Regions from separate parts of the Kitasatospora sp. NPDC058032 genome, predicted to be linked through region 2. Evidence: riboswitches for the same ligand, from Rfam matches in the RefSeq annotation. Region 2 holds a riboswitch; each other region holds the start of a gene.
What was found. Region 2 has a riboswitch for thiamine pyrophosphate ahead of thiC (phosphomethylpyrimidine synthase ThiC). Riboswitches for the same ligand answer to the same signal wherever they lie in the genome.
Positions count from the first base shown of each region.

Region 1: linked by a shared signal. The riboswitch ahead of ACFVUH_RS07840 (purine-cytosine permease family protein) and the one ahead of thiC (phosphomethylpyrimidine synthase ThiC) in region 2 are both predicted to bind thiamine pyrophosphate.
Region 3: linked by a shared signal. The riboswitch ahead of thiO (glycine oxidase ThiO) and the one ahead of thiC (phosphomethylpyrimidine synthase ThiC) in region 2 are both predicted to bind thiamine pyrophosphate.

Region 1 covers NZ_JBHVRK010000004.1:8,054-13,934, reverse strand. Annotated here, with positions in the region: gene ACFVUH_RS07855 (DUF5926 family protein) at 1-780, opposite strand, end outside; gene ACFVUH_RS07850 (hypothetical protein) at 905-1,369, opposite strand; gene ACFVUH_RS07845 (glycerophosphodiester phosphodiesterase family protein) at 1,886-2,716, opposite strand; gene ACFVUH_RS07840 (purine-cytosine permease family protein) at 2,849-4,315, opposite strand; TPP riboswitch at 4,309-4,456, opposite strand; gene ACFVUH_RS07835 (S1C family serine protease) at 4,639-5,881, shown strand, end outside.
Region 2 covers NZ_JBHVRK010000004.1:368,572-374,452, forward strand. Annotated here, with positions in the region: gene ACFVUH_RS09490 (glycosyltransferase family A protein) at 25-765, opposite strand; gene ACFVUH_RS09495 (ketoacyl-ACP synthase III) at 762-1,775, opposite strand; gene ACFVUH_RS09500 (flotillin family protein) at 1,855-3,357, opposite strand; gene ACFVUH_RS09505 (hypothetical protein) at 3,483-3,689, opposite strand; TPP riboswitch at 3,852-3,986, shown strand; gene thiC (phosphomethylpyrimidine synthase ThiC) at 3,982-5,814, shown strand.
Region 3 covers NZ_JBHVRK010000002.1:433,342-439,222, reverse strand. Annotated here, with positions in the region: gene pknB (Stk1 family PASTA domain-containing Ser/Thr kinase) at 1-767, opposite strand, end outside; gene ACFVUH_RS04900 (thiazole synthase) at 907-1,704, opposite strand; gene thiS (sulfur carrier protein ThiS) at 1,708-1,929, opposite strand; gene thiO (glycine oxidase ThiO) at 1,926-3,089, opposite strand; TPP riboswitch at 3,084-3,190, opposite strand; gene ACFVUH_RS04885 (NAD(P)/FAD-dependent oxidoreductase) at 3,298-4,527, shown strand; gene ACFVUH_RS04880 (Rv2175c family DNA-binding protein) at 4,587-4,952, shown strand; gene thiE (thiamine phosphate synthase) at 4,949-5,593, shown strand; gene ACFVUH_RS04870 (polyprenyl synthetase family protein) at 5,644-5,881, opposite strand, start outside.

The sequences.
Region 1 (5,881 bases), 360 kb from region 2:
GTCCGGGCCGATCGCGGACTGCTCGGCGGCGGTCAGCCGGGCCAGCGCGTCCAGCAGCTGCTCCTCCGGGACGGTCATCACCCAGCGCAGGTGGTTCTTGTCCGGGGTGCCGCACCAGTAGGCGGCGTCGACGCCGGCGAGCTTCTCGGTGGGGATCGCCGAGGCGTTGGCGCGCTCCAGCGAGGCGGCCACCTCGCCGGTGGCGGTCTCGGCGTCCTCCAGCCAGAACTCGAAACCGGTGTGCACGGTCGGCTCGAAGGCGGCGGCGCCGTCCAGCAGGTCCTGCAGGCGGCGGCCGCCCGGCACGGTCCGGCGGGCCGGCACCGGGGTGCCCGGCTCGGTGGCCAGCGCCAGCTCCAGGGCGTCCGCGAGGTCACGGCTCAGGTCGCCGGAGGACGACTGGGTCTGCAGGCCCAGCAGGATCGAGCCGTCCTGGCGGCGCAGCGCGGGCCAGGCCAGCGGCAGCACGGTGGCCAGGGTGACCGACGGCACCTCGCCGGCGGCGTCCCCGGCCACCCCGGCGGCCAGCGTCAGCGGCACGGTGGCGGCGGGCACCAGCTCGCGCAGCGCCACCCAGTCCGCCTCGCCCGGCAGGCCCTCGAACGGGCGGTGCACCAGCTCCTGGACGGCGTGCGAGGCCTCGCGGCCGTGGCAGGCCTTGTAGCGGCGGCCCGAGCCGCAGGGGCAGTCCTCGCGGGCTCCGACCACGGGGATCTCGCCCGTGACGGCAGGGGTGGACTGGGTGCGCTGCGGCGCCTTCTTGGCGGCCTTCTTGCCCATGGTGCGGCTCTCCCGGGAACGGTGGTGTTGTGCTCCCGGCAGCCTACTGACGTTCCCCGGGCGCGTGGCGTGCGCCGGGGCGCGGGCAGCCCGGCCCGCGCCCGCCGGTCCGGTGCGCGGCCGGTCAGCCGGTGTGGCGGCCGTTGCCGTGGTGCCCACCGCCGTGGTGCCCACCGCCGTGCTGCCCACCACCGTGGTGTCCGTCGGCGTGGTGTCCGCCGCCGGTCCGCCGGGCGTGCCGGGCGCGGGCCGGCAGCGCCGCCCACACGGTCACCTCGCCGGGGGCGTCGCGCACGCCCCAGTCGCTGGCCAGCTGGTCCACGATGCTCAGCCCGCGGCCGCCGTGCGAGGTCAGCGAGGGGCTGGACGGCGACGGCCGGGTCTGCGCCCCGCCGTCGGTGACCTCCAGGGTGAGCACGCCGTCGGCGTGCATCTGCCAGCGCACCAGGACGCCGCCGGCGTCCTCGCCGGCCTCGCCCGCCGCGGCGGCCTGCTTGCTGCTCCCGCCGGTCCGGGCCGGTCCGCCGACCAACAGCGGTTCGACGGCCCCGGAGCGGGCGCCCCGGCCGAGCGCGGGCAGCGGGCCCAACGGTCGGGCGTAGCGACAAGCGTTGCTCAAAAGTTCGGAAAGGATCAGAACCGCATCATCAATGACCGGTTCCGGTATCTCGCGGTCTCCCAGATCTCGACGCAGCCGGCGCCGTGCGACCCCGACACTCGCTGGGCCGTGCGGCACTGCCATGGTCGATGAAGTCGGCACTTCACGCGCCACCATCAACGCCACCCCCGGACCTCCTTCAGCGTATGCCGAGGGATGGATGCCCCTTGGCAATACGTCGGAAACGACCGTGCGGCGATCCCTCGCGCACATTTGACGGCCGTCCACCGTCGGTGCGCGAGAGGTGATTCGACGCTCACCCTGCGTCGTGAAACTGTATGAATTGCGGCAGAAATCGTCGCCGAAAGGTTTGAGTCCCTACCAAGCCGATCAACGGCCGATGGTGGTTGAACGGTTCACCACAGCGGTACCACGTACCCCGCGATTACCACCGGGTCTGCCGGCGGGTCCGGCGACGGCTCCGGGCGACGGCTCCGGTGTCCGGGCTCAGCGGCCGAGCTGGGCCAGGACCTCCGCCGGGCGGTTGGTGATGATCGCCGACACCCCGAGCTCCAGGCAGAGCTCGACGTCGGCCGGCTCGTCCACGGTCCACACGTGCACCTGGTGGCCCAGCTCGCGCAGCCTGGTCACCAACCCCGGCCGGGCCCGCACCAGCTCGATGCCGGGACCGGCGATCCGCGCCCCGCCCGGCAGCGGCGCGCCCGGGCGCAGCCGTCCGCGCAGCACCAGGCCGCGCTCGAACAGGAACACCCGCGGGTACTGCGGCGCGGCCGCCGCCACCCGGGCCAGCGCGAGCGAGGAGAAGCTCATGATCCGGGCGTTGACGCCGTGGCCGCCCGCGCCGCCACCGCCCGCGCCACCGCCACCGCCCGCGCCGCCGATCCCGAACCGGTCCAGCACCCGCAGCAGCTCGGACTCCACCCGGCCGCGGAACCGCACCGGGTGCTTGGTCTCGATCGCGAGGTCCACCGGACGCCCGCAGTCCACCACCAGCTCCAGCAGGCTCTCCAGCCGCAGCACCCCGCGCAGCTCCGGGTCCTCGCTCGGCCGGCCGGTCTTCCAGGCGCCGAAGTCGTGCGCCTCCAGCTCGGCCAGGGTCATCGCGGACACCGTGCCCCGGCCGTCCGAGACCCGGCCGATCCGCCGGTCGTGCACGCAGACCAGCTGCCCGTCGGCGGTCACCCGCACGTCGCACTCCAGGGCGTCCGCCCCCTCGGTGAGCGCCTGGCGGTAGGCGGCGAGGGTGTGCTCGGGAAGGGCGTACGAGGAACCGCGGTGGGCGATCACCTGGACGGGCGGTGCGGTGCGGGCCGTCACGGGCGAGACATCAGGGCTGGTCACGCCGTACACGATAGGCCGCGCAAGTGAAGCGGAGGCGAAGACGGTCCCAACCCGGGGGGGCCGTCTTCGCCTCCGTGTCCGCCTCCGCCTCGGCGCCCGCGGAGCGGGTCAGCGCGCGACGGCGCCGCGGGCCCGGGTGAGCGGGGTGAGCGCCCAGGTGGCCAGGGCCGGCACCAGGAAGCCGAACAGCGAGGCCGAGGTCCACTCCTGCGGGGTGAAGTGCAGCGCCTCCTGCGCGGAGGTCCAGAGGTCCGTCCACCAGCCGGCCACCGCGGTCGGCGCGATCAGCTGGTAGGTGGCGAAGCCCAGCGCCCACGGCAGCAGCATCAGCCAGCGGGACGGCGCGTCGGCGGAGAGGTCCCAGCCGCGCCGCCCGGCGCCGAGGAAGTAGTCGACCGCCAGCACCGCGAACATCGGCACGAAGACCGAGCCGATCAGCCCCAGGAAGGCGTAGTAGGAGTCGGTGAACGCGGTGATCTGCAGCGCGAGCACGGTGATCAGCACACCGGTGCCGCCCGTCAGCACCCGGCGGTCGACCTTCGGCAGCAGGTTGTGGATCGACATCGCGGTCGAGTAGACGTTGGCGAAGGACTGGTCGGTCTCGCGCAGCACCAGCACCAGCAGGAACAGCCAGCCGGCCCAGACGCCCAGGAAGGAGTCGAAGATCCGCTCCGGGTTCCCGTCCGCCTGCAGCAGCGCCATCAGCCCGAGCACGTAGCACCAGACCTGCGCCATCGTGTAGCCGGAGAAGCTGCCCCAGAACGCCGAGCGCGGGGTGCGCGAGTGCCGGGTGTAGTCGGCGGCGAGCGGTACGAAGGAGATCGACACCGCGATCATCGAGTCCGTCGCCCGCAGGAAGCCGTGCCAGTTGCCGGCACCCGGGTCCGGCACGCCGTGCCGGCCGAGCTGGACGGTGAAGTACACCATCGCGACCGCCACCGCGGCGGCGACGAAGCGGCGCAGCACCGCGATGGCGCCGAGCGGCCAGATGGTCAGCGCGGTGGTCAGCGCGCCGGCCAGCACCACGAAGACCCAGCGGTAGCCCTCGGTGCCGGTCACGGTCTGCGCGCCGAGCGCGATCGTCAGCAGCTCGTAGACGCCCCAGCCGATGCACTGGACGATGTTGAGCACCGTCGGCACGTAGGACAGCCGGGTGCCGAACAGGCCGCGCAGGTTCGCCATGGCGGGCGCGCCGGTCCGCGCGCCGATCAGCGCGGCCACACCGAGCATCGCGGTGCCGACCACGGTGCCGGCCACGATCGCGGTCACCGCGGCGGCCAGCGACAGCTCCTCGCCCTCGGCGCCGAGCACGGTCGCGGCGGTGGTGAAGCCGATCAGCGAGACGCCGAGGTTCATCCAGAGCGCGAAGTGGTCGCGGAAGCCGAGCGTGCGGGGCGGCTCGGTGTCCAGCACCAGCGGCGCCTCGGTGCGGGCCGGGGGCTCCAGGACGGCGGTGGCCGTCCGCGCGGTGTCCCCGTCGGGGGAACCGGGAGCGGTGCCCGCGGCGTCCTGCGGCGGGGGGACGTTCCGGGACGCGGGCGCGCCGGAGGACGAGGATGACGAAGCGGACGGCATGGCCGATTTCTCCCTACGCCGGCATTACCCGGACAGGTTCCGGCGGTCTGCGCCCCCTCGACAGCCGCCCACGAGCTCCGTGGCGTACGGTCGACCGGCGCACTCTCAGCCTGGTCGGTCCAAGCTCCCGCGTGTCAGTTCGGAGCGACAGGCTAGTCGCCGTCGGGGGGAACGCCAAGACGGGTCGTGTCGGGTACGGCGCTTCGGCGGCCGTCTGGCCCGGCTAAGGATTCTTATGAGTTCTTCAGAAGGGTCCTTACGGCAATCGAATCGGGTGTGCGAAAAACTATGGTTGTTGGTCCTGTCAGCTATGGAGGTCGTCCGTGAGCACCGAGCGCGAGGTTGGGTCCACCGGGCCGCAGGGGGAGCAGCCCTCCGGCGGCCAGGGGGTGGTGGGTTCCGCTTCTGACGGTCCGGCGTTGCCGTCTGCGGCCGGCCCCGCCCCCGCTTCTGCACCGACGCCCGCAGTCGACCAGCCGCCCCAGCCGCCCGCCGAGGGGGGCTCCGGCGGGTTCACGCCCACGCTGGCGTTCGGCAAGGTCGGCGCCCCGGAGGCACCCGCCGCGCCGGCCCCGGCCGCCGAGCCCGGGTACCTGGACGCGCCGCCGCCGGTCCTGCCGCCCGCCGCCCCCGCGGCCCCGGCCGCGCAGGCCCCCGCCCCGTACGGCGACAACCCGTACGCCACCCCGGCCCCGGGCACGCCGGTGCCCCCGGCGCCCGTCGCGCACGACCCGTTCGCCGCCCCAGGCGCCCCGCAGGCCCCTGGCGCGACCGGCCAGCACCACCACCCGTTCGGCGCCGGCCAGCCGCTCGGCGGCTGGGGCACCGCCCACGACATCACCCCGGGCGCGCCCGGGGCCCCCGGTGGTCCCGGCGGCCCGCTCGGCTACCCGGGCGAGTACCCCGGCGCGCCGGTCCCCGGCGGCCCGCGCAAGAAGCGCGGCGGCCTGATCGCCCTGGTCGCGGCCGTCGCCCTGGTGGCCGGCGTGGCCGGCGGCGCGGTCGGCGTGTCCGTCGCCGACCGCGACGGCAAATCGGTGAGCGCCAAGGCCGACCGCAGCTCCACCACCGTCCAGGCCAACAACACCCAGAAGAACGAGCCCGCCCCGGGCTCGGTCGCCGGCATCGCGCAGAAGGCGCTGCCCAGCGTCGTCACCATCAAGGCCCAGGGCAACGGCGAGTCCGGCACCGGCACCGGCTTCGTCTTCGACACCGAGGGCCACATCCTCACCAACAACCACGTGGTCGCGCCCGCCTCCAGCGGCGGCAAGCTGACCGTCAAGTTCGCCGACGGCAGCTCCTACGGCGCCTCCGTGCTGGGCCGCGCCGAGGGCTACGACGTCGCCGTCATCAAGCTCGACAACCCGCCCAAGGAGAAGCTGACGCCGCTTCCGCTGGCCGACTCCGACAAGGTCAACGTCGGCGACTCCACCATCGCCATCGGTGCCCCGTACGGCCTGGAGTCCACCGTCACCACCGGCATCGTCAGTGCCAAGGACCGCCCGGTCGCCTCCGGCGACGAGACCGGCGCGCAGGCCTCCTACATGAACGCGCTGCAGACCGACG
Region 2 (5,881 bases):
TGGGCCGCTCTTCGGGGGCGGCGGTCAGCGGACGTCGACGGCACGGGCGCCGGCACCGCGCTCCAGGTACCAGCGGGCGGTGCCGACCACCCCGTACGCGCGGATCCGCCGGGTCGAGTTCTGCACCACCATGTCGCGGCGGTGGACGATCGCGGTGGTGTGCCGGCGGACCCGGTTGATGAACGTCCGGTCGGTCGGCGAGGGCCGGCGCGGCATGCCGCCGACCGCCTGGTACAGCTCGGCGGTGATCGCCATGTTGTTGCCCGCGTGCATCCGGTACCGGGTGAGGTAGCCGTGCCGGCGCCGGTGCGCGGGCCGGATCCGGCCGAAGAACGCGCCGAGCGCGACCAGCACCAGGAAGACGGCGCGCCCGGCGGGCCCGTGCTCGTCCCGGCGGGCGGTGACCCGGCCGCAGACCAGTCCGCCGCCGCCGAGCATCGCGGCCCGGGCGGCGGCCGTCCAGCCGGGCTCGGGCAGGCAGTCGGCGTCGGTGCGGGCGAGCAGGGTGGCGCCGTGCGCGATGGCGTGCCGGAACGCGGTGTCGACGGCGGAGCCGACGCCCTTCTCCGGCTCGATCAGCACCTCGACCGGGAACGGCGCGCGGGCGGCGAAGGCACGGACGGCCGCCACGGTGCCGTCGGTGGAGCCGTTGTCGGCGACCAGCAGGGTGAAGTCCCGGTCCCGCTGGGCGGCGAGGGCGGCCAGGGTGCCGCCGATCCGGGCCTCCTCCCGGTAGGCGGGGACGACCACCCACAGCGCGGTCACGACGCCTCCCAGACCATCGTCATCAGGCTGACGCCGCCGCCGAGGCCGAGCATCAGAACCTTGTCTCCGGGCGTCAACTCCCCGCGTATTCGTTCGAGTTGGATGCCTATCGTGGCGCTGGCGACATTGCCGAGCTCGGGCACGGTGACCACCAGCTTCTCCTCCGGGACCCCGGTGGCCTCGACGAACCGCTCCAGGTAGGGCACGGTCACCTGGTGCACCAGCACCCGGGCGTAGTCGTCCCAGCCGAGGCCGGTGCGGGCGGCCACCCGGGCCAGGATGTCCAGCCCGATCTTCTCGAAGACCCCGCGCAACTCCTTTCCACCGCCCCGGAAGTAGCTGTACTCGTCGCCGCGCGGGTGGCGCGAGCCGCCGCCGGGGATGCCGCCGATCCGCCAGTGCTCGGAGGCGGTCTCGGTCTCGACGTCCAGGATGCCGCCGCGCTCGACCGCCTCGACGACCACGGCGGCGCCCGCGTCGCCGAAGGTGTAGCCGGCGAAGCCGTCGCGGAACTCCGCCGCTCCGCCCGGGTCGCGGCGCATCGCCCGGCTGGGCGTCTCGCCGGTGACCACCAGGGCCCGGCGGGCCCGGCCGGCCAGGATCATCGCCCGGGCCAGGTCGATTCCGTTGAGGAAGCTGTTGCAGGCGTTGCTGACGTCGAACGCGTGGGCGCGGGAACCGAGTTCGGCCTGCACGAGGTGCGCGGTGGCGGGCTCGGCGACGTCCCGGGTGGCGGAGGCGAAGAGCAGCAGGTCGACGTCGAGCGGGTGCAGCCCGCGGGCGTCCAGGGCGCGTCGGGCGGCGCCGAGGGCCAGCGTGGAGGCGTACTCGCCGTCGGCGGCGAAGTGCCGGGTGAGGATGCCGGTGGCCTTCTCCAGGGTCCGCTCCGGCAGGTTCAGCCGGCCGCCGGCGGTGATCTCGTCCTGGAGCTGCCGGGAGGTCAGTCGGCGGGCGGGGAGCTGGGCTCCGGCGGCGGTGATGCCGATCCGCGCGATGGCTGCTGGTTGCATGGCCCCATCGTCCGGCGCGCCCGGCCGCGCCCGCCTGAGTACGGGTACTCAGGCGGGCGGGACCGGGCTACCCAACCGCTCAGTCCTCCTCGGGGACCGCGTCCACCGGCACCGCGTCCGCCGGCACGGGCACCGCGTCCACCGGAACCGGGACGGCCGTCGGGGCGGCGGTCGCCGGGGCGGCGGCGCCGTCCGGGCCGACGGTGGACAACAGCTGGCGGGCCAGCCCGAGCCCGGTGCCGCCCATCGCCAGCGCCTTGGCGAACAACTCGCCCATCCCGTCGGCCCCGTTGAGCAGCACCATGTGCTCGACGTTGCCGAAGGACTCCGCGGCGGCCCGCACGATCTGCGGCCACTGCTCCGCCAACTCCTGTGCCACCACCGCGTCCTGGTTCTCGGCGAGGGCGGTGGCGCGGGCCTTGATGCCCTCCGCCCGGGCCAGCCCGATCGCCCGCGCCGCCGAGGCGTCGGCCAGACCGCGCGCCTCGGCGGCGGACGCCTCCGCCTGTCCGGTCGCCGTGGTCGCCTCCGCCTGAGCCAGCCCGCGCACCCGGGTGGCCTCGGCGTCCGCCTCGGCCGCGACCCGCACCCGGCTGGCCTCGGCGGCCGCCGCCAGCTCGGTCTCCCGGGCCTGCGCCTGCGCGGCCGAGATCCGCGCGTCGCGGGCCGCCTCCGCGCTGGTGCGGGTGTCGTACGCGCGGGCGTCGGCGGGCTTGCGCACGTCGATCTGCAGCTGCTGCTCCTTGCGCTGCGCCTCCAACTCGGCGACCCGGGTCTCCTCGACCACCACCTGCTGCCGGGCGGCGGCGTCGGCCAGCGGTCCGGCCTGCCGGGCGCGGGCGGTGGCGGTGTCCATCTCGGCCTGGTACGAGGACTGCTGGATCTCGCTGTTGCGGGTCGCCTCGGCCTTGCGGGCGGCCGCCTCCTGCTCGGCCTCGGTGGCCAGCCGGTCCGCCTCGGCCTGGGCGATCCTGGCGTCCCGCTGGACGGCGGCGGCGTGCGGGATGGCGAGGTTCTTGATGTAGCCGGTCGGGTCGATGATCTCCTGGATCTGCAGGGTGTCGATGATCAGCCCGAGCTTCTCCATCTCCAGCCCGGAGGCGGCCCGGGTCTCGCCGGTGAGCCGCTCGCGGTCGCGGATCATGTCCTCGACGGTGAGCCCGCCGACGATCGAGCGCAGGTGGCCGGCGAAGACGTTGTGCACGCGCTGGCTGATCAGTTTCTGCTGGTCCAGGAAGCGGCGGGCGGCGTTGGCGATCGAGACCTCGTCGTCGCCGACCTTGAAGATCACCACGCCCTTCACCCGGACCGGGATGCCCTGCGTGGTGACGCACTCGACGTTCAGTTCCGCCTCGTTGAGGTCCAGCGAGAGCCGCCGGACCCCCTGCAGGCCGGGGGTGACGAGGGTGCCGCGCCCGGTGACGATCCGGAAGCCCAGACCGTCGCCGACCCCCTCGGTGCGGTGCCGGGAACCGGAGATGATGAGCGCCTCGTTCGGCTCGGCCACCCGCCACATGAGTTTGAAGAGCGTGATTCCGGTGATCAGTGCCGCGACGGCTGCCCCGGCGATGATGAGTCCCATGGTTCAACTCCCCCTTCGAGCGCAGGAGATGCGCCGAATCGGATTGTCCGCCCCGGCCGATCCGGAGGAAAGGGACGTGACATGACCGACCGTCACAAGGTCGTCACCGGGGGGTCATCGGCGTGTCACGGCCCGATCGGCGCCACGTACACCGTCCTCGGCGGCTGGTACTCGATCACCACCACCGGCGTGCCGACCGTCAGCCGCTCGCCCGGCACCGCCAGGTAGGCGAGGAACGCCTCGGTGCCCTGACGCTCCGGCACGTGCACCATCACCTCACCGACCAGCCCCGCGCCAACCGCCCCGGTGACCCGCCCCGTGCTCCCGACCACGCCGGCCTCCTCGCCTCGTCCGCTACGGAGCCAGTCTGCCCGCAGCGGCGGCTCCGCGCCCCCCGTTCACCGTCCGGACCTCGACGTTCCCCCTCCCGGACCCGCTCTGGACCTCCGGCGATCGGCTCGCTACGGTGTTGGACGTCATGCGCGGGCAACACCGCCTGCGGACGCGGGAGCTCGGAGCACCGGGCTGAGAGGGCGCTGAACGGGACGTCGACGGACGGACCGGCGGCTGCGTCGACCGCAGGAACCTGACCGGGTAATGCCGGCGTAGGGAGTTTGAGGTCCGATGACCACCTTTGAGGCACAGCCGCAGTCTGCCCGGCCCCAGTCCGGCCCCGGGGACGCCGTCACCAGCGCGGGCAGCGGCTACCCGGCCCCGGCCTGGCGCAAGGCCCACCGCGAGGGGTCCCGCCCCGACCTGCGCGTGCCGTACCGCGAGGTCGTGCTCACCAACGGGAAGACCGTCCCGCTGTACGACACCTCCGGGCCGTACACCGACCCGGACCACGAGCCGGACGTGCGGCGCGGCCTGCCCGCCCTGCGCGACGCCTGGATCCGCCGGCGCGGCGACGTCGAGGAGTACGACGGCCGCGAGGCGCGCCCCGAGGACGACGGCATCCGCCACACCTCGCCGCGGGGCGGCGACCTGCGCAACCTCGACGCGGTCTTCCCCGGCCGACCGCGCCGCCCGCTGCGCGGCCGCGACGGAGCCGCGGTCACCCAGCTCGGGTACGCCAAGCGCGGCGTCGTCACACCCGAGATGGAGTTCGTCGCCCTGCGCGAGGGCCTGGCGCCCGAGTTCGTCCGCGACGAGGTCGCCCGTGGCCGCGCCGTCATCCCGGTCAACGTGAACCACCCCGAGGTCGAGCCGGCGATCATCGGCACCAACTTCCTGGTGAAGATCAACGCCAACATCGGCAACTCCGCCGTCACCTCCTCGATCGAGGAGGAGGTGGAGAAGATGACCTGGGCCACCCGCTGGGGCGCCGACACCGTCATGGACCTCTCCACCGGCCGCAACATCCACACCACCCGCGAGTGGATCCTGCGCAACTCCCCCGTGCCGATCGGCACCGTGCCGCTCTACCAGGCGCTGGAGAAGGTCGACGGCAAGGCCGAGGAGCTGAGCTGGGAGGTCTACCGCGACACGATCATCGAGCAGTGCGAGCAGGGCGTCGACTACATGACCGTGCACGCCGGCGTGCTGCTGCGCTACGTGCCGCTGACCGCCCGCCGCAAGACCGGCATCGTCTCGCGCGGCGGCTCGATCATGGCCGCCTGGTGCCTGGCGCACCACCGGGAGAACTTCCTCTACACCAACTTCGAGGAACTCTGCGACATCCTCGCCCGCTACGACGTCACCTTCTCGCTCGGTGACGGCCTGCGCCCCGGCTCGATCGCCGACGCCAACGACGAGGCCCAGTTCGCCGAACTGCAGACCCTCGGCGAGCTGGGCCGGATCGCCCGCGCCAGGGACGTGCAGGTGATGATCGAGGGCCCGGGCCACGTCCCGATGCACAAGATCAAGGAGAACATGGATCTCCAGAAGGAGATCTGCGACGAGGCCCCCTTCTACACCCTGGGCCCGCTCACCACCGACGTAGCGCCCGGCTACGACCACATCACCTCGGGCATCGGCGCCGCGATGATCGCCTGGTGGGGCACCGCGATGCTCTGTTACGTCACCCCCAAGGAGCACCTGGGCCTGCCCAACCGCGACGACGTGAAGACCGGCGTCATCACCTACAAGATCGCCGCCCACGCCGCCGACCTCGCCAAGGGTCACCCCGGCGCCCAGGCCTGGGACGACGCCCTCTCCGACGCCCGCTTCGAGTTCCGCTGGGAGGACCAGTTCAACCTGGCCCTCGACCCGGAGACGGCCCGCGCCTTCCACGACGAGACCCTCCCCGCCGAGCCCGCCAAGACCGCCCACTTCTGCTCGATGTGCGGCCCGAAGTTCTGCTCGATGAAGATCAGTCAAAAGATCCGTGACGAGCACGGCGACGGTTCCTCCGCGGTCCAGAGCGACTTCGACGCCGAGGCCCTGGCGGGCATGGCTGAGAAGTCCGCCGAGTTCGCGGCCCAGGGCAACAAGGTCTACCTCCCGCTGGCGGACTGACGCACGCACGCGGTCGTGGCAGACGCCGCTCCCGGAGGCTGACCTTCGGGGGCGGCGTCCGGTGTTC
Region 3 (5,881 bases), on a different contig from region 2:
ATGGCGTCCAGCCCGGGCGTCACGCCGGGGACGGCGGCGGACGGCGGCGGGACGTCCTCGTGCAGGTGGCGGTACATCACCTGGACGGGGTTCTCGCCGGTGTGCGGGCGGGCGCCGGTGAGCATCTCGTACAGCAGGATGCCGGCCGCGTAGACGTCCACCCGCTGGTCGGTCTCGGCGCCCGGGCGGATCTGCTCGGGCGCGAGGTAGGAGACGGTGCCGAGCACGGTGCCGGCCGTCGCGGCGGTGGAGGTGGTGGTGCCGTCGGCGGCGTTGAGCACCCGGACCAGGCCGAAGTCGGCGACCTTGACCAGGCCGTCCTCGGTGATCAGCACGTTCTCGGGCTTGACGTCGCGGTGCACCAGTCCGGCCCGGTGGGCGGCGCCGAGGGCGGCGAGCACCGGCTCCAGGATGTCCAGGGCGGCCCGCACGGAGAGCGCGCCGCGGTCGCGCAGCAGGTCGCGCAGGGTGCCGCCGGGCACGTACTCCATGGCGAGGAAGACGTGCGCGCCGTCGGCGCCCTGGTCGAAGACGTTGACCACGTTGGGGTGGGCGAGCCGGGCGACGGCCTTGGCCTCGCGGATGAAGCGGGTGGTGAACGCGGTGTCGCCGGCCAGCGAGGGGTGCATCACCTTGAGCGCCACGACCCGGTCGAGCCGGGTGTCGGTGCCCTGGTAGACGGTGGACATGCCGCCGGTGGCGATCCGCCGCTCGACCCGGTACCGGCCGTCGAGCAGGGTACCGATCAGGGGGTCGCGCAATGCCATGTCCACCCGGCGAGTCTAGGACGTGGGGGTCCGCCGGCCCCGGGAGACACCGCTCCCGGGGCCGCTCTGTGCCCGGTTTGTGACACCGGGATGATGATCGTATTGATTATCCGGAATGTCGGGCGCCCGGAACGGACCGTCAGAACGCCGGGTGCTCGCGGGTGTCCAGGTCGGCACGGCCGGCCATCGCGGACGAGGCCTCGGCGTGGAACCGGCGCGGGATCCGGCCCGCCCGGTGGGCCAGCCGGCCCGCCTCGGCGGCGTGCCGCATCGCGTCGGCCATCAGCACCGGGTCCTGGGCGCGGGTGACGGCCGAGGCCAGCATCACCGCGGCGCAGCCCAGCTCCATCGCCAGCGCGACGTCCGAGGCGGTGCCGGCACCGGCGTCCAGGATCACCGGGACGCCCGCGCCCTCCACGATCAGCTGGAAGTTGTGCGGGTTGCGGATGCCCAGACCGGAGCCGATCGGCGAGCCCAGCGGCATGATCGCCGCGCAGCCGACGTCCTCCAGCTTGCGGGCCAGCACCGGGTCGTCGTTGGTGTACGGCAGCACCGTGAAGCCGTCGTCGACCAGGGTCTCGGCGGCGTCCAGCAGCTCGATCGGGTCCGGCAGCAGGGTCCGCTCGTCGGCGATCACCTCCAGCTTCACCCAGTCGGTGCCGAGCGCCTCGCGGGCCAGCCGGGCGGTCAGCACGGCCTCGCCGGCGGTGAAGCAGCCGGCCGTGTTGGGCAGCACCCGGATGCCGTTGCGGCTCAGCACGTCCAGCACCGAACCCTGGGTGCCGGCGTTCACCCGGCGCATCGCCACGGTGGTCAGCTCGGTGCCGGAGACCCGCAGCGCCTGCTCCAGGACCTCCAGGCTGGGGGCGCCGCCGGTGCCCATGATCAGCCGGGAGGAGAAGGACGTCCCGGCGATGGTGAGAAGGTCGTCGGCCATCGGTCAGCCTCCCTGGACGGCGGTGAGGATCTCGATCCGGTCGCCCGCCGACAGCGGCGTGCGCGGCCACTCGGCGCGCGGCACCACGGCCTCGTTCAGGGCGGCGGCGACGCCGGAGTGCGCCTGGCTGAGGGTGGCGACCACCTCGGCGAGGGTGGTCGCGGCGGGCACCTCGCGGGGCTCGCCGTTGACGCTCAGGGGGATGTCGCTGGTGCGGGGGCTCATGCCGGGACCTTCGTGAATCGGGTGGGGGAGAACGGGTGGGCGAGCTCCGGCAGGGTGCCGGTGGCCAGGTAGTCGGCCAGCAGGTCGCCGGTGACGGGCGTCAGCAGGACGCCGTTGCGGTAGTGGCCGGTGGCGGCGACCAGGCCGGGCAGCGCGGTCGGGCCGAGCAGCGGCGCGTTGTCCGGCGAGCCGGGGCGAAGCCCTGCGCCGGTCTCCACCAGTGGCAGTTCGGTGATGCCGGGGACCAGCTCGTGCGCGTCGCGCAGCAGCTCGTACACCCCGCCGGCGGTGACCGTGGTGTCGTGGCCCTGCTCCTCGGTGGTCGCGCCGACCACCAGCTCGCCGTTCTCGCGCGGCACCAGGTAGAGGTGGCCGCCGCGGACCACGGCCCGCACGTTGCGGGAGAGGAAGGGCCGGTACGCCTCGGGCACCCGCAGCCGCAGCACCTGCCCCTTGACCGGGCGGATCGCCGGCAGCACGCCCGGGGGCAGGCCGGGCAGCAGGTGGCTGCGCGAGCCGGCCGCGAGCACGATCCGGTCGGCGGTGACGCTCTCGCCGGTGGCCAGCCGGGCGCCGGTCGCGCGGTCGTGCTCGACCAGCAGCTCGGTGGCCTCGGTGCGGTGCACCACCACGCCGGCCCGCTCGCACGCGTGCAGCAGGGCCTCGGCCAGCCGGCGGCCGTCCACCTGGTGGTCGTCGGTGACGTGCAGGCCGCCGCGCACGCCCGGGGCGAGCATCGGCTCCAGCCGGCGGGCCTCGCGGCCGGTGAGCCACTGCGAGTCCAGGCCGAGCCGCTGGTGGAAGGCGTGCAGCTCGCGCAGTTCCGCGCGGTCGTCGGAGTCGAGGGCGACGGCGAGGGTGCCGCACTGCCGGTAGCCGATGTCCCGGCCGCCGCTCGCCTCGGTGAGTTCGGCGGCGAAGGACGCGTACCGCTCGTTGGAGGCCATCCCGAGGCGCAGCAGCGGCTCCTCGCCGTACTGGAGTTCGGTGACCGGGGCGAGCATGCCCGCCGCGACCTGGGCGGCACCGTGGCCGGGCCAGGGGTCGATCAGCAGGACGCGCAGCCCGCGCTGGGCCGCCCGCCAGGCGACGACGAGGCCGATGATCCCACCGCCGATGACCAGCACCTCGGCATGGGCGCCCCGTACCAGGCGTGTCAAAGCTGCTCTCCCTTCGCCGGTATGACCCGGATCAGGTTCGGACGGTCGCGGGCCGTGCCAGCCCGCCTCTCAGCCCGGTGCGCCGGGCTCCCGTGATGGTGCCCCCACCTTAACTCCGGGGGGTGCGCCCCCTGAAGGTGCCCGCGAGAGGGGGCGGGGAAGGGCCTAGGACCTCGGACCCGGGACCGGGCTCAGTACAGTGACGGGCGTGGCTGAGCTGAACGGAACGGGACAGACGGATCGGGTGGTCGTCGTGGGCGCCGGGCTGGCCGGGGCGCAGTGCGCCGCGGTGCTGCGGCGCGACGGCTGGCAGGGGCGGATCACGCTGGTCGGCGAGGAGCCGCACGCGCCGTACGACCGGCCGCCGCTCTCCAAGGACGTCCTGCTCGGCAAGGCCGACAGCACCGCCCTCGACCTCGACTTCGCTGAGCTCGGCGTCGAAGTGCTCACCGGCCGCCGCGCCACCGGACTCACCGCCGGCGGCCCCGGCGGCGCGGGCCTGCTGCACACCGACGCCGGGGACGAACCGTACGACGCGCTGGTGATCGCCACCGGCGCCGAGCCGCGCGCCCTGCCCGGCGCCGAGCGCGCCCACCTGCTGCACACCCTGGACGACGCGCTGGCGCTGCGCGCCCTGCTCCGCCCCGGCCTGCGCCTGGTGCTGGTCGGCGCGGGCTGGATCGGCGCCGAGGTGGCCACCGCCGCCCGGGCGGCCGGCTGCGAGGTGACCGTCGTCGAAGCAGGCCCGGCACCCGTCCCCGGCGCGCTGCCCGCCGAGGTCGGCCGGGCGATGGCCGCCTGGTACGCCGAGGCCGGGGTGGACCTGCGCTGCGGCACCGGTGTCGCCGCCGTCGAACCGGGCGCGGTGCTGCTCGCCGACGGCTCGCACCTGCCCGCCGACGAGGTCGTGGTCGGCATCGGCGCCCGCCCGGCCACCGGCTGGCTGGCCGGCACCGGGGTCGCCCTGGACGCGGCCGGCGCCGTGCTGGTGGACGAGCGGCTGCGCACCACCGTGCAGGGCGTCCTCGCGGCCGGCGACTGCGTCAGCTACCCCTCGGCGCGCTCCGGCGCCCGGCTGACCGTCCAGCACTGGGACCACGCGCTGCAGTCCGGCGAGGCCGTCGCCGCCACCCTGCTCGGAACGGACGCGCCGCCGTACGACCCGGTGCAGTACTTCTGGTCCGAGCAGTTCGGCCGGATGGCGCAGTACGCGGGACGGCACGGGGCGGGCGACGAGCTGCTGTGGCGCGGCTCGCCGTCGGACGCCGGCTGGTCGGTGCTCTGGCTGCGCGACGGCGCCCTGCGGGCGCTGCTCGCGGTCGACCGGCCGCGCGACCTGACCCAGGGACGGCGGCTGATCGAGCGCGGCGCCGTGCTCGACCCGGCCCGCGCGGCCGACCCGGCGGTCCCGCTGAAGTCGGCCCTGGCCGCCGGGTAGCGCCGGGCGGCGGACCCGGTTGGTGCGCGGCGGGCCGCCGAGGTGGCAGTCTGGTGCTTGTGAGTGAGATCGAAGCCAAGATTGAAGCCCTGGTCCCCGCGTGGCTGTACCTCCCCGACATCTCCGAGAAGTGGGGTCTGGTGGTCACCGAGGTCCGCAACATGGTCAAGAAGGGTGACCTGATCGCGGTCCGCCGCGGCCCCAACAAGTCGCTGCAGGTCCCGGCGGCGTTCATCGACGAGACCGGCCCGGTGAAGCACCTGGTCGGCACGGTGACGGTGCTGCGCGACAGCGGGTTCAGCGACGAGGAGATCCTCGAGTGGATGTTCAGCGAGGACCCGTCGCTGCCCGGCACCCCCGTCCAGGCGCTCTGGGAGAACCGGGCCACCGAGGTCAAGCGCCGCGCCCAGGCGATGGCGCTGTGACGGACCGACGGGAGCGGCTCGCCGACGCCCGGCTGTACCTGTGCACCGACGCCCGGCGCGAGCGCGGCGACCTCGCCGAGTTCCTGGACGCGGCGCTGGCCGGCGGCGTCGACATCGTCCAGCTCCGGGACAAGGGCCTGGAGGCCCGGCAGGAACTGGCGGCGCTGGAGGTCTTCGCCGACGCCTGCCGCCGGCACGGCAAGCTGCTCGCCGTCAACGACCGCGCCGACGTCGCCCACGCGGCCGGCCCCGACGTGCTGCACCTCGGGCAGGACGACCTGCCGGTGCCCGCCGCCCGGGCGATCATCGGCGAGGACGTGCTGATTGGGCGGTCCTGCCACGCCGAGTCCGAGGTGGACGCGGCCGCCGCCGAGCCCGGCGTCGACTACTTCTGCACCGGTCCGGTCTGGCCGACCCCGACCAAGCCCGGACGCCCCGCGCCGGGCCTGGGCCTGGTCGAGTACGCGGCGAAGCTGGGGACCGACCGCCCGTGGTTCGCCATCGGCGGCATCGACCTCGGCAACCTGGACGAGGTGCTGGCCGCCGGCGCCCGCCGGGTGGTCGTCGTCCGGGCCGTCACCGCCGCGGACGACCCGGGGGCCGCGGCCGCCGAGTTCGCCCGCCGGCTGCGCGCCCACTGACCGACCGGGGCCGCCGCCGTCCGCTCCGCCCCCGCGCCTGTGCGGAGGGGTCAGTACTTGCGGACGGTGGCGGCCTCGGCCAGCGCCAGCAGCGTCTCCCGGGCCCGCGGGTCCGCCAGCGGCGCCTCGTCCAGCGCGGCCAGCGCCTGGCGCAGCAGTTCCTCGATCCGCTGCTCCACCCGCTCCGGCGCGCCGCTGCGGGCCACCAGTTCGCGCAGCCCGGCGACCTCCCCGGCGGTCAGGTCCGGCGCGCCCAGCCGCTCGTCCAGGTGCCGTGCCTCGGCGGCC